2 regions of the Mesorhizobium sp. WSM4983 genome follow, and region 2 is predicted to be linked to the other one. Evidence: predicted binding sites of a transcription regulator. Region 2 holds the regulator's gene; the other holds the start of a gene.
What was found. Region 2 encodes PhoB, which activates phosphate uptake and scavenging genes when phosphate is short. Its sites were predicted from a motif close to TGTCATNNANCTGTCAT; they were not measured.
Positions count from the first base shown of each region.

Region 1: the regulator PhoB is predicted to act here: its motif matches at 2,003-2,019, upstream of P9254_RS15915 (RNA degradosome polyphosphate kinase).

Region 1 covers NZ_JARTVM010000004.1:374,673-381,964, forward strand. The annotation lists gene P9254_RS15900 (amino acid ABC transporter ATP-binding protein) at 1-293, shown strand, start outside; gene P9254_RS15905 (FAD-dependent monooxygenase) at 441-1,667, opposite strand; gene P9254_RS15910 (zinc-finger domain-containing protein) at 1,694-1,939, opposite strand; gene P9254_RS15915 (RNA degradosome polyphosphate kinase) at 2,180-4,375, shown strand; gene ppx (exopolyphosphatase) at 4,372-5,907, shown strand; gene P9254_RS15925 (DoxX family protein) at 5,912-6,334, opposite strand; gene P9254_RS15930 (DoxX family protein) at 6,464-6,886, opposite strand; gene fumC (class II fumarate hydratase) at 7,178-7,292, opposite strand, start outside.
Region 2 covers NZ_JARTVM010000002.1:528,023-535,314, reverse strand. The annotation lists gene pstS (phosphate ABC transporter substrate-binding protein PstS) at 22-1,080, shown strand; gene pstC (phosphate ABC transporter permease subunit PstC) at 1,144-2,130, shown strand; gene pstA (phosphate ABC transporter permease PstA) at 2,134-2,985, shown strand; gene pstB (phosphate ABC transporter ATP-binding protein PstB) at 2,982-3,785, shown strand; gene phoU (phosphate signaling complex protein PhoU) at 3,806-4,510, shown strand; gene phoB (phosphate regulon transcriptional regulator PhoB) at 4,530-5,219, shown strand; gene P9254_RS09815 (ROK family transcriptional regulator) at 5,535-6,770, opposite strand; gene xylF (D-xylose ABC transporter substrate-binding protein) at 7,118-7,292, shown strand, end outside.

The DNA of each region.
Region 1 (7,292 bases), on a different contig from region 2:
TGGCGATCGCCCGCTCGCTCTGCATGAACCCGCGCATCATGCTGTTCGACGAGCCGACCTCGGCGCTCGACCCGGAAATGATCAAGGAAGTGCTGGAGACGATGGTTGGCCTTGCCGAAGAAGGCATGACCATGCTGTGCGTCACCCACGAGATGGGCTTTGCCCGCAAGGTCGCCAACCGGGTGATCTTTATGGACCAGGGCCAGATCGTCGAGCAGAACACGCCGGCCGAGTTCTTCGATAATCCGCGCCATGAGCGGACGAAACTGTTCCTGTCGCAGATCCTGCACTGAGCTTCTGACGCCAATTCGAGAAGCCCGGCCGCCAACGGCCGGGCTTTTGAGCGACCGGTTGGTGAAGCGCGCTGCCGGTCTCGCTTCCATAGTTGTCGAGGCGCGGTAGCATTGGCGGTCGTGCAGGACACCGCTGCAGCGAACGCCTCACCGCCTGTTCCGCTCCTCCCAGCCATAGAGCCAGTCCAAATCTCCCGCGAGCTTCTCCGCCGGGCGCGTCGCCAGCACCAGGTTGCGCGCGATCGCAACCGGGCCCCATGCGTGCCAGGCCATGCGGTTGAGTGCGCCGCGTCTGAGCACCTTCTCGATGCGCGGCCGCCTGAGATTTTCCCATGTGGAGAGGTTCTGCCGCCGATCGCCGGGGAAGTCGGCGACCAGATCGGCGAGCGTCGCGGCATCCTCGATCGCCATCGCCGCGCCCTGCGCCGCGAACGGGGTCATGGCGTGCGCCGCGTCTCCGATCAGGGCTACCTGCGGCATCGTCCAGCGAGCCTGCTCGACGGTGTGGATCGGAAACGCCGTCCAAGGCCCGGCGAGCGCGGCGAGTCTCGCCAGCGCGGGCGACGTGCCGCGCATAGCGCTGGCGAGAATGGCGGGATCGGCATGGCCGGACCAGCCTTCGGCGATGCGCTCGCCCTTGGTGAAGGCGGCCAGATTGAAGGCGCTGCCTTTGCTCACCGGATAGGCGACCATATGGAAGCCGGGATGCAGGAAGGCGGTGATGCAGTCGCCGGCGGCGATTGCTGCAAAAGCCTGGCCGGCGGCGCTTGTCGCTGCAACCGTTGCGCGCCAGGCCAGCTCGCCCGAGAAGCGGTTCTTCCCGAAGGCCGGCTCTCGACCCGCAAGCAGCCTGCGAACCGACGACCAGACGCCGTCCGCGCCGATCAGCAGGCCGCCGGCGGCCTCGATGCTGCCGCCATCCGTTTCGGCGGCGACGGCGATGTCTTGCGGGTGAACAGCGACGTCCGTTACCCGCGCGCCGGTGACGAGTTGGATTTCAGGATGCTCCGCCATCCGCGCCGTCAGCGCCGCCTGCAGGTCGGCGCGGTGCGCCACCAGATAGGGCGCGCCCCAACGCTCTTCGCCGGCCTGGCCGAGCGGCACGCGCGCCAGTTCGCGCAAGGTGGCAGCGCCCTTCAGCACCACCGCTTCCGGGCGGATCGCGCTCAGCCGCAACCGGTCGAGCGCGCCGAGCCGACTGAGCATACGGGTGGCGTTGGGGGAAAGCTGGATGCCCGCGCCCACCGCTTCGAGCTGGCTGGCCTGTTCCAGCACCGTGACGGCATGGCCGTGTTCGGCAAAGGCAAGAGCTGCCGTCAGTCCGGCGATACCGGCCCCGGCGATGACGACCTGCCGGGACCGCGCCTCCTCCATGGTCTAGCGGTCACCCAGATCCGCGATCAGGCGGCCTGGTCGATATAGAGGCAGCCGGCAGGCTCGGTTTCCGTCGCCTTCAGCTTCGGCGAATAGCGGTAGAGCGTCGAGCAGTAAGGGCAGACCTTTTCATTGTCGTCGCCCATGTCGAGGAATACATGCGGGTGGTCGAAAGGCGGGTTGGCGCCGGTGCACATGAATTCCTTGACGCCGATATCGATCGCCGGATGGCCCGCGTCGTTCTGGAAATGGGGAATGGTACCGCCTGCCATCGTCGTCTCCTTCAGTTCGGCCCGTTTGCATCTGGATCATAACCGGCCGGTTTGCAAGATCGATGAAATGAAACTGTCGCAAAAGGCTGGCAGAGGATAAGTTGAGCCGGTTAAGCGCATGAGGCCGGAAACGAAGCGATTCCGTGACATCATGCGTCATAAAAGCGTGTTAGAGCGTGCATAGCGCGTCCGGCGGCGTATGGCGCTCAAAGAACGACGTTGTGGCCAAGAGCAGGAACCATGAACGAACTGAAGCCGGTGCAGAGCGAGTTCATCACCGTCGAGGCGGCGAGCCCGGACGGCGGCAATCCAGACCGTTTCGTCAACCGCGAGTTTTCCTGGCTGCAGTTCAACCGCCGGGTGCTCGAGGAATCGCTGAACGAGCATCACCCGCTGCTCGAGCGCGTCCGCTTCCTGTCGATCTCGGCCGCAAACCTCGACGAGTTCTTCATGGTGCGCGTCGCCGGCCTCGCCGGTCAGGTGCGCGAGGGCATCGCGTTGAAGAGCCCGGACGGCCGCACGCCTGAGCAGCAGTTGGAGCAATTGCTGCGCGAGGTCGAGCGCCTGCAGGAAGACCAGCAGAAGAGCCTGTCGGCCCTGATGGAGCTGCTCAACAAGGAAGGCATCGAAAGCATCCCCCGCGACGGCCTGACCAAGGACGAGAAGGCCTGGCTGGAGGAGCATTTCCAGGGTCAGGTTTTCCCGGTGCTCACGCCGCTGTCGATCGACCCGGCGCACCCGTTTCCGTTCATCCCCAATCTCGGTTTCTCAATGGCGCTGCAGCTGCGCCACCGCAAGAACGGCGAGGAGATGAGCGCGCTCTTGCGCTTGCCGGTGGCGCTGCGGCGGTTCATCCGTCTGCCCGACCGCAAGCATCATGTCCGCTTCATCCCGCTGGAGGAGGCGGTCGGCCTCTATATCGGCAAGCTCTTCCCTGGATATGAGGTCAAGGGCTCGGGCACGTTCCGCATCATCCGCGACAGCGATATCGAGGTGGAGGAGGAATCGGAAGACCTCGTTCGCCTGTTCGAGACGGCGCTGAAGCGCCGCCGCCGCGGCTCCGTCATCCGCATCGAATTCGACACGCTGATGCCGGCCGAGTTGCGCGACTTCGTCGCCGGCGAGCTCGGAGTGTCGTCGAGCCGCATCAGCGTGCTCACCGGGCCGCTGGCGCTCAACCAGATCTCCGAGATCGTCGCCATCCCGCGCGACGACCTCAAATTCACGCCCTATAACCCGCGCTTTCCCGAGCGCATCCGCGAGCATGGTGGCGACTGCCTGGCCGCCATCCGCGAGAAGGACATCATCGTCCACCACCCCTACGAATCCTTCGACGTCGTGGTGCAGTTCCTGCGCCAGGCGGCGGCCGATCCGGAAGTCGTCGCCATCAAGCAGACGCTCTACCGCACCTCGAACGACAGCCCGATCGTGCGGGCGTTGATCGACGCGGCGGAGGCCGGCAAGTCGGTGACGGCGCTCGTCGAGCTCAAGGCGCGCTTCGATGAAGAGGCCAATATCCGCTGGGCGCGCGACCTCGAGCGCGCCGGCGTCCAGGTCGTATTCGGCTTCCTGGAGTTGAAGACCCACGCCAAGATGTCGCTGGTGGTCCGCCGCGAGGACGGCCGGCTGCGCAATTACGTACATCTCGGCACCGGCAACTACCATCCGGTCACCGCCCGCATCTACACCGACCTGTCCTTCTTCACCACCGACCCGACGATCGCGCGCGATGTCGCGCAGATCTTCAACTTCATCACCGGCTACGCCGAGCCTGCCGAGGAGATGCGTCTTGCGGTGTCGCCGTTCACGCTGCGCGACCGCATCCTGAGGCACATCGCCGAGGAGATCGCCCATGCGCTCGAGGGCAGGCCGGCCCGTATCTGGATGAAGATGAACGCGCTCGTCGATCCGACCGTCATCGACGCTCTCTATGACGCCAGCCGCGCCGGCGTCGAGATAGATCTCGTCGTGCGCGGCATCTGCTGCCTGAGGCCGCAGGTGCCGGGTCTTTCCGAGAACATCCGGGTGAAGTCGATTGTCGGCCGCTTCCTTGAGCACAGCCGCATCTACTGCTTCGGCAACGGCCACGGTCTGCCGTCCGACGAAGCGGTCGTCTACATCTCCTCGGCCGATATCATGCCGCGCAATCTCGACCGCCGCGTCGAGACCCTGGTGCCGATCACCAATCCGACTGTGCATGAACAGGTGCTTGGCCAGATCATGCTCGGCAACATCATGGACAATCAGCAAAGTTTCGACGTATTGGCTGATGGCACCTCCCGGCGCGCTGCGCTCGAGGAGGGCGAGGAACCGTTCAACGCGCAGGAATATTTCATGACCAATCCGAGTCTTTCCGGACGGGGTGACGCGCTGAAATCGCATGCGCCCAGGCGCATTGCACAGTTCAAGCGCCGCAAGAAGAACGCCGCCGCGTGATTTCAGTCTCGCAGGGCCGGCTCCAGGACCGGCGGCCGCTGTCGATCATCGACATCGGATCGAACTCGATCCGCCTCGTCGTCTATGAAGGGCTGGCGCGCTCGCCGACGATGCTGTTCAACGAAAAGATGCTGGCCGGCCTCGGCCGCGGCATCGTTTCGACGGGCAAGCTCGATCCCGAGGCGGTGACGCGCTCGATGGAGGAGTTCCGCCGTTTTCGCGCGCTTTCCGATCAAGCCGGCGCCGAGCACATCTATGTGCTGGCGACCGCGGCCGCGCGCGAGGCGGTCAACGGCCCGGACTTCATCCACCGCGCCGAGGATGTGCTGAAGACCGAGATCCGCGTGCTTTCCGGCCGCCAGGAAGCGCATTATTCGGCGCTTGGCATCATTTCCGGCTTCTATCCGGCCAACGGCATCGCCGGCGACCTTGGCGGCGGCAGCCTGGAACTCGTCGACATCAATGGCGAGGCGATCGGCGACGGTATCACGCTGCCGCTCGGCGGCCTGCGCCTGCAGGACATGGCGAAGAACTCTCTCGTCCAGGCGCAGAAGATCGCGCGCCAGGAACTGGCGCGGGCGAAGCTTTTGAAGGGCGGGCAGGGCAGGGTGTTCTACGCCGTCGGCGGAACCTGGCGAAACCTCGCCCGGCTCCATATGGAAATGACCAACTACCCGCTCGGCGTCATGCATCATTACGAGATCGCCGCCGACAGCGCCCTGAACTTCCTCAGGCAGGTGGCCAAGGGCGAGGTCGAAAAGGTCAAGGGCATCGAAGGCGTCTCCAAGAACCGCCGCTCGCTGCTGCCTTACGGTGCGGTCGTGCTGCAGGAAATCATGGCGGCAATGCAGCCCTCGAAGATCGTCGTCTCGGCGCAGGGCGTGCGCGAAGGCTTCCTCTATTCGCTGCTCGACGCCGCCGAGCAGAAGGCGGATCCGCTGATCTCCGCGGCGGAGGAACTGGCGCTGCTGCGCTCGCGCTCGGTCCATCACGCGCATGACCTCGTCGAATGGACGGACAAGGCTTTCAAGGCCTTCGGCATCGACGAGACGGTGGATGAGGCGCGCTACCGCCACGCCGCCTGCCTGCTTGCCGATATCGGCTGGCGGGCGCATCCCGAATATCGCGGCCGGCAGTCGCTCAACATCATCGCGCATGCGTCCTTTATCGGCGTCGACCATCCTGGCCGCGCCTATCTGGCCCTGACCAACGCCTATCGCCATGACGGCATCTTCAACGATGCGATCGCGCCCGAGATCAAGACCCTGGCGCCGCCGCGGATGCTCGAGCGCGCCCGCGCGCTGGCGGCGATGATGCGCGTCGTCTACCTGCTGACGGCGGCGATGCCCGGGGTCATGCCGCGGCTGAAATGGGAAAGCCGCGGCAACGGTGCGCTTGCGCTGGTGCTGCCGGCGTCGCTTGCCGACCTCTATGGCGAACGACCTGCCGGGCGACTGGCGCAGCTGGCGCGCATCACCAACCGCCGGCTGGTGCTGGCGGTCGAGGGCGGGCCGAGCATTTCCGTCAAGTGACGGATCAGGTGATCTCGGCACCGACGCCGAAGGGGCGGCCGTCGGCCGACCATGCGCCGGCGCCGGCCATGGCGAGCGCCAGGAAGCCCCCGGCAATGGCAATGTCCTTCATCAGCATCTGCCGGTGCATGAATCCTAAGGTCGCATCCTCGCCGCCCTGGCCGAAATGGCCGATGAAGCCGGCGACGATAGTGAAGGCGGCAAGCAGCAGCGCCGCGATCCGCGTCTGAAAACCGACAAGGATCAAAAGTCCGGCGATCAGCTCGAACAGGCCGGTGCCCCAGGCCGCCAGGGTCGGTAGCGGCAGGCCGAGGCCGGTGAAGTAATCGATCGTGCCGGATATGTTGGTCAGCACCTGGAAGCCCGAGGGCACGAACAGCGCGGCAAGCAGGAGCCGCGAGGCGAGAAGCAACGCGTTGCGGTTCATGGCCCACCTCCCTTGCCGGTTACCCGGGAATGCACCGGCTCTCGGTGCAGTGTACGCCTGCACTCGGGAAAACGAAAAAGCGGCGCGGAAAATTCCGCGCCGCCAATTTCAGCTTGGGAGGGAAGGAGATCAGCCGCGCTTGGCGTCGATCGAATAGGCGCCGGCGCCGGAGGAGGCGAGCAGGATGAAGCCGCCGGTGATGGCGAGGTTCTTGAGAAACTGGATCATCTGCATCTGGTCGGCCCAGCCGGTGTGAGCAACCAGGCCGGTGGCGATCGTGAAGATGGCGAGCACCCAGGCGGCGACCCGCGTCTGGAAACCGACGAGAATGGCAAGGCCGCCGAGCAGCTCGATGAGGCCGACCACGACGGCCGTCACGGTCGGCAGCGGCAGGCCGAGGGCGCCGAAATAGCCGGCGGTGCCGGAAATAGCGGTAAGCTTGCCGAAACCGGAAAGCAGGAAGATCACGGCGAGCAGGATACGGCCGAGCAGGATGGTGGTGGAACTGTTGGACGCGATGCTGGTACCGGCGGCGGAAGTGTTGATGGACATTGGCGAGTCTCCGAATCGGGTTGAATGCCCAGTGAGATAGACGACGAAGACTGTTCACCAAAGCCGCCGATGCGGCGACACATTGTTCACAGGCAGTATGTTTCGGTGACCGTCGGACGCGCGCGAAAATCGTGTCGGCGGACTGGGATTAACGAGTAAATTGTGCCCCCGCAAAATAGCCAAGCCATCGGTGGGGCTGCAGTCGCAGACCTCGGAGGCTAGCCGAAACGCCCGATCGGGTCGTCTTCGCCCTGAAATGGCGACCTCTTGGGTCAGTCCGCGCCGCGAGAACTAGCCCGGATGCGTCATGTCCTCGGGCCGCACCAGCCGGTCGTAGTCGGCCTCGCTGACCAGCCCGGTGGCAAGAGCTTCCTCACGCAGCGTGGTGCCGTTCTTGTGCGCGGTC
Region 2 (7,292 bases):
TTCCGAACAGGAGCAGGCCACATGAGATATTTCATCCGCTCGGCGGCCGTTGCGATTGCAATGGCTGCGGCATCCACGCTTTCCCTCTCCGCCGCTATGGCGGCCGACATCTCCGGTGCCGGCGCTACCTTCCCCTATCCGATCTATGCCAAGTGGGCCGACGCGTACAAAAAGGAGACCGGCATCGGTCTCAACTATCAGTCGATCGGCTCCGGCGGCGGCATCAAGCAGATCAAGGCCAAGACCGTGACCTTCGGCGCCTCGGACGCGCCGCTCAAGGGCGAGGATCTCAAGTCGACCGGGCTCGCGCAGTTCCCGATGGTGATGGGCGGCATCGTTCCGGTTGTCAACCTCGAAGGTGTCAAGCCGGGCGAACTGGTGCTCGACGGCCCGACGCTGGCCGACATCTTCGTCGGCAAGATCACCAACTGGAACGACGAGGCGATCAAGAAGCTCAACCCCGACGTCAAGCTGCCCGACCAGGCGATCGCGGTCGTCCACCGTTCGGACGGCTCGGGCACCACGTTCAACTTCAGCTACTATCTGGCCGAAGTCAGCGCCGACTGGAAGTCGAAGGTCGGCGTCAATACCGCGCTCGAGTGGCCGGTGGGCATCGGCGCCAAGGGCAACGAAGGCGTCGCCAACAACGTAGCGCAGACCGGTGGCGCGATCGGCTATGTCGAGTATGCCTATGCCAAGCAGAACAAGCTCACCTATACCGACCTAATCAATAAGGACGGCAAGAAGGTAGAGCCGACCGCTGCCGCGTTCTCGGCCGCTGCGGCCAATGCCGACTGGAGCTCCAAGCCTGGCTACGGCGTCATCCTGGCCAACCAGGCTGGTGCTGAAAGCTGGCCGATGACCTCCGCGACCTGGATCCTCGTCTACCAGAAGCCCGACGATGCTGCGGCCACCACCGAAGCGCTCAAGTTCTTCGCCTGGTCCTACGCCAAGGGTGACGACATGGCCGCCGAGCTGGACTATGTTCCGATGCCCGACGCGGTCGTGAAGAGCGTCGAGGAAATGTGGAGCAAGGACATCGTCGACAGCAACGGCAAGCCGCTCTACTCCGGCATGTAATTCCTCCGGAATAAGGAGGGCGCCTCGGGCGCCCTCCTGTCTCTTTCGAAATGCGAGGGGCAAATGACAGCCGTTTCCGAAGCCGTGACATCGTCCGCCATACGGACCAGGGAAGCGACGGTGCGCCGCTTCGCCCTGACCGACACGATCTTCCGAACGGTCACGCGCCTCTCCGCTATACTCGTGCTGCTTCTTCTCGGCGGCGTCGCGGTCTCGCTGATCGCCGGCTCGTGGGAGGCGCTGTCGAAGTTCGGCTTCTCCTTCCTCACCACTGAATCCTGGAATCCGGTCACCGAGAATTTCGGCGCGCTCGCGCCCATCTACGGCACCGTCGTCACCTCGGCCATCGCCATCCTCATTGCCGTGCCGATCGGCATCGGCATCGCCGTCTTCCTGACCGAGCTCTGCCCGCGCCCGCTCAGGCGCCCGATCGGCATCGCGGTCGAGCTGCTCGCCGGCATTCCCTCGATCATTTACGGCATCTGGGGCCTGTTCGTCTTCGCGCCATTCCTGCAGACGACGGTACAGCCATTCATCATCAATCTTTTCCACGGCATACCGGGTCTCGCCAGCCTGTTTGCCGGTCCGCCCTACGGCATCGGCCTGCTGACGTCGTCGCTGATCCTCGCCATCATGGTGCTGCCCTTCATCACCTCGATCACCAAGGACGTGTTCGCCACGGTGCCAGCGGTGCTGAAGGAATCGGCCTACGGCATCGGCTGCACGACCTGGGAAGTGACCCGGCGTGTGGTCATTCCCTATACGCGGGTCGGCATCATGGGCGGCGTCATGCTCGGTCTTGGCCGCGCGCTCGGCGAGACGATGGCCGTCACCTTCGTCATCGGCAATGCGCACCGCATCAGCGCCTCGCTTTTTGCGCCCGGCACGACGATCTCGGCGACCATCGCCAACGAATTCACCGAAGCCGACGGCGAGCTTTACACGTCCTCACTGGTGGCGCTCGGACTGATCCTGTTCATCATCACCTTCATCATCCTCGCGCTCGCACGCTACATGCTGTTGCGCATCGATAGCCGCACGGGAGCCTGACCGATGTCGACAGCCGCATCGCTCCACCGAAGCCGGAAGCGCAAGAACGCCGTGATGATGGCGCTCTGCACCATAGCGGCGGGCATCGGCCTCGTCTGGCTGGCGCTGATCCTCGGCGCCCTTCTCTATAAGGGGCTCTCGGGTGTCTCGCTTTCGGTGTTCACGGAAATGACGCCGCCGCCCGGCGACGCCGGCGGCCTGCTCAACGCCATTTACGGCAGCATCGTGATGACCGTGATCGGCATCGTCGTCGGCACGCCGATCGGCGTGCTCGCCGGAACCTATATGGCCGAGTACGGGCGCTTCTCGCGCCTCACGACGGTGGTGCGCTTCATCAACGACATCCTGTTGTCGGCGCCATCGATCATTGTCGGCCTGTTCGTCTACGAGCTGATAGTGCGGCCGATGGGTCATTTCTCGGCGATCGCCGGCGCGGTGGCGCTGTCGATCCTGGTGATCCCCGTCGTCGTGCGCACCACCGAGGACATGCTGAACCTTGTGCCCAACGCGCTGCGCGAGGCCGGCACCGCCATCGGCGCGCCGCGCTGGGTGGTGATCCGCTCGGTCGCCTATCGCGCCGCACTGTCCGGCATCGTCACCGGTATATTGCTGGCGATCGCCCGGATTTCGGGCGAGACGGCGCCGCTGCTCTTCACCGCGCTCAACAACCAGTTCTGGTCGAGCAATCTCAACGCGCCGATGGCCAGCCTGCCGGTGACCATCTTCCAGTTTGCGCTGAGCCCTTATGAGGAATGGCAGCAACTGGCCTGGACGGGCGCACTGATAATCACCCTGACGGTTCTCGGGCTGAGCATCTTCGCCCGCAGCCTTACCGGACGCAGAGAGGACAGATGAAACCGATGTTGTCCACCGACCTGAACGTAGCCGAGACGACCGCCGAGAAGGCCAAGATCGAAGTCAAGAACCTCAACTTCTACTATGGCCAGTCGAAGGCGTTGAAGGACATCAACCTGTCGCTGCCCGAGCGCAGCGTCACCGCCTTCATCGGACCTTCGGGCTGCGGAAAGTCGACGCTGCTGCGCGTGCTCAACCGCATCTACGAGCTCTACCCGAAGCAGAGCGCCGAAGGCCAGGTGCTGCTCGACGGCAAGAACATCCTCGACCGTTCGCAGGACCTCAACCTGCTCAGGACCAAGATCGGCATGGTGTTCCAGAAGCCGACGCCGTTCCCGATGTCGATCTACGAGAACATCGCCTTCGGCGTCAGGCTGTATGAGAAGATAAGCAAGGCCGAGATGGACAATCGCGTCGAACAGGCGCTGAAGCGCGCCGCGCTGTGGAACGAGGTCAAGGACAAGCTCAACGCCAGTGGCCAGAGCCTTTCGGGCGGCCAGCAGCAGCGGCTCTGCATCGCCCGCACCGTGGCGGTGAAGCCGGAGGTCATCCTGCTCGACGAGCCGGCATCGGCACTCGATCCGCTCTCGACCGCCAAGATCGAGGAGCTGATCGACGAGCTGCAGGCCGACTACACGATCGTGATCGTCACCCACAACATGCAGCAGGCGGCGCGCGTGTCGCGGCAGACGGCGTTCATGTATCTCGGCGAGCTGATCGAATTCGACCGGACCGAGAAGATCTTCACCTCGCCCCGCGAGAAGCGCACGCAGGACTACATCACCGGCCGCTTCGGCTGAGTTCATACGAGGACATAACCATGGCCCATACGGTCGCTTCCTTCGACGAGGATCTGAGGCAGATCAGCCAGCTTATCCGCGACATGGGCGATCTTGCCGGCTCGATGGTCGGCGCGTCGACCAAGGCTCTGCTGAATTCCGACAACGCGCTGGCGCAGCGCGTGGTCTCCGACGATGCCATCATGGACGCGCGCCAACGCGAGCTCGACGATCGCGCCATCACGCTGATTGCCAAACGCCAGCCGATGGCCGACGACCTGCGCAGCGTCGTTGGCGCCATCCGCATGGCCGGCGATCTCGAGCGCATTGGCGACCTTGCCAAGAACATCGCTAAGCGCGTCGGCTCGGTCGGCGTCAGCGCCGCGCCGCGCGACCTTTCGCACTCCATCGATTCGATGGCGCAGCTGGTGCTGATCCAGGTGCAGGGCGTGATCGAGGAATACGCGGCCGGCGACGCCACGGCGCTCGCCAAGCTCCGCAACGACGACGAGCGCATCGACGTCAAATACACCGCCGTCTTCCGCGAGCTCCTGACCTACATGATGGAGGATCCGCGCAACATCACGGCTTGCACGCATCTGTTGTTCTGCGCCAAGAATCTGGAGCGCATCGGCGACCACGTCACCAACATCGCCGAGAACGCCTACTATGTGCTGACCGGCACGCAATTGCCCGCGAATCGTCCTAAGCAGGACGAGACGACGATGTCGGCGCCGGCGGCCTGACAGCGAAGGTGCCTGCTATATGATCGCGCCACGCATCATGGTGGTGGAGGACGAGGAACCGCTGGGGGTGCTGCTCCGCTACAACCTCGAATCCGAGGGCTATCAGGTCGAGGTGGTGACCCGCGGCGACGAGGCCGAGATCCGCCTGCAGGAGAATGTACCCGACCTTCTGGTGCTCGACTGGATGGTGCCGGCGGTGTCCGGCATCGAGCTTTGCCGGCGCCTCAGGATGCGGCCCGAGACCGAACGCCTGCCGATCATCATGCTGACCGCGCGCGGCGAGGAAAGCGACAGGGTGCGCGGCCTCTCGACCGGCGCCGACGACTATCTGGTCAAGCCGTTCTCGACGCCGGAATTCATGGCCAGGGTCAAGGCGCTGCTGCGCCGCGCCAAGCCGGAGGTGCTGTCCAGCGTGCTCAAGGTCGGCGACATCGTGCTCGATCGCGAATCGCATCGCGTCTACCGCAAGAAGAGCGAGATCCGGCTCGGCCCGACCGAGTTCAGGCTGCTGGAATTCATGATGCGGCATCCCGGCCGGGTGTTCTCGCGCAGCCAGCTGCTCGACAATGTATGGGGCGAGACGATCTATATCGACGAGCGCACCGTGGACGTGCATGTCGGACGCCTGCGCAAGGCGGTCAACAACGGCCGGATGCCGGACGTCATACGTACCATCCGTGGGGCGGGCTACGCGATCAGGGAAGATTAGATCCAGGGCACCGAAGGTCTGACGGGTTCTATCTGCGCTGGCGGGTTATCGAGACGCTGGTGCTTCGCCGTCCACGGGCGGAGCACGAAGCGTCGCGACGCGCGCAGACCCGACGATCCACGCGACTTCCACGCGCCGCGGCGGTGCAGAAATTCTGCTCCGCTCATCCGACGATTGAGGTAATGGCATGGATTCCAGGGTCTCCGCGACGGAGCTTCGCTCCTGCTCCGCCCTGGAATGACGAAGCTGCGGGGCCTTCGCTAATCTCCGGCGTCTGCAGGACGCACAGAAGACAACGATCGCTATCGAAGCTGCTCAGGCCACGTTCTTGCCCGCTCTTGCCTGCACGCCCGGGGCGAAAATCTCCTGGTCGACGAAGGTCAGCGCGCGCACGGCGCAGCCTTCGCGGATCAGCGGCAATTCGTTCGGCTCGGTATCGAAGGAGATCGAATTTGAATGCTGGCCGCCGGCGGTCTGGGCGATCGCCTCGCGCAGCGCCGGCTCGATCAGGTCGAAGGCGGCGGCGCTGACGCCGACCATGGCGACCGGCGCCGGGTCGATCAGCGCGAACAGGCTGCCGAGGCCGAAGCCCAGCGCCTCCCCGGCCCGGCGATAGGCCTCGCGCTCCGGGCCATCTGTCTCGCGCGCCTTGGCGGCGAGCGCCCGCATGTCGGCGTCGCCGACATCGATCGGCTCGGCGTCCTCGCTCATCTTCATGGCGCTGCGCCAGATGGCGTAGTTGCCGGCATAGGCCTCGACGCAGCCGCGGCGTCCGCAACGGCAAAGCGCGCCGCTCGGACGATGGATCATGTGGCCGAACTCGCCGCCGGACGAATGTGTGCCGGTGAACAGCTCGCCCTTCAGCACCAGGCCCATGCCGATGCCGTGCGAGAGCAGAATGGCGATGAAATTGTCGCGATAGCGGTGGGGATCGCGCCACTGCAGCGCCACAGCCATCATGTTGCAGTCGTTTTCCATGGTGGCCGGAATGCCGAATTCCTTTTCCAGGATGTCGGCGAAGGGAATGTCGGTCAGCGGCGTGATCGGCGACCATAGCATGGCGCGGGCATGGGAATCGGTGATGCCCTGGATGCCCATGGCGATGCGGGCGACGCTGCCGACGTCGAGGTCCGGATCGTCCAGCCGGCGCCGCACGATCGCCAAGCATTCGCCGATCAGCTCGTTGCGCGGTATGGTGAGCGTATCGAGGCGGCGCTGCTCCTCGGCGATGACCTGACCCGCATAATCAATAACGGCGACCGAGAGGAAATTGAGCGACAGCACCACCGTTACCACCGCCGCCGCCTCCGGCTTGAGCGCGAGGCCCACCTGTGGCCGGCCGCGCTTCAGAGACGCGGTCTCGCTCGGCTTGCTCTCGGCCAAGACGCCTTCCTGGATCAGGTCGGAAGAGATCGCCGAAATGGTCGAATGGCTGAGCCCGGTGGTCGCGGCGATTTCCGTGCGCGACGGCTGGCCGGCCCGGCGCACGGCCGAGAGCACCATGGCGCGGTTGCGCCGGCGCAGATCGTCGTGGCGGATTCCGACCGACATTTTTGTCTCCTCCCAGTCAGCGCGGCCTCTCGATCATGCACAGGACTCGGCGACGCGCCAGATCGGTTCAGTCCCGCACGCCGGCACCCGAACCGTCCTGGTCTTACAAGTTTCGGTGGACCGGGCTGCGCCTCCTCCCGAACTGTTCCGCGATAGTGGCAGAAGCGGTCGGCACTGTCATTATTTATTGCGGGTCTCGAAAAAAGTACGTGACCACCTCAAAAACCGTCAGAATTGCAGTTGACAGCGCTTTAGCGTTAGATCAGTATTTTTTCGAGGCTCGAAAAAAAGCCTCATCGCCTTCGGGCCAGTCTGGGTCGCGCCGCGAGGGGCGCAGGGAGGATATCATGAAGAGATTCGCAGCCGCCATTCTGGCGGGCGTCGCCATGTCGTTGACGTTGGTGTCGGTCGCGCAGGCGAAGGACAAGGTGATCGGCGTTTCGTGGTCCAATTTCCAGGAAGAGCGCTGGAAGACCGACGAAGCGGCGATGAAGAAGGCGATCGAGGCCGCCGGCGACAAGT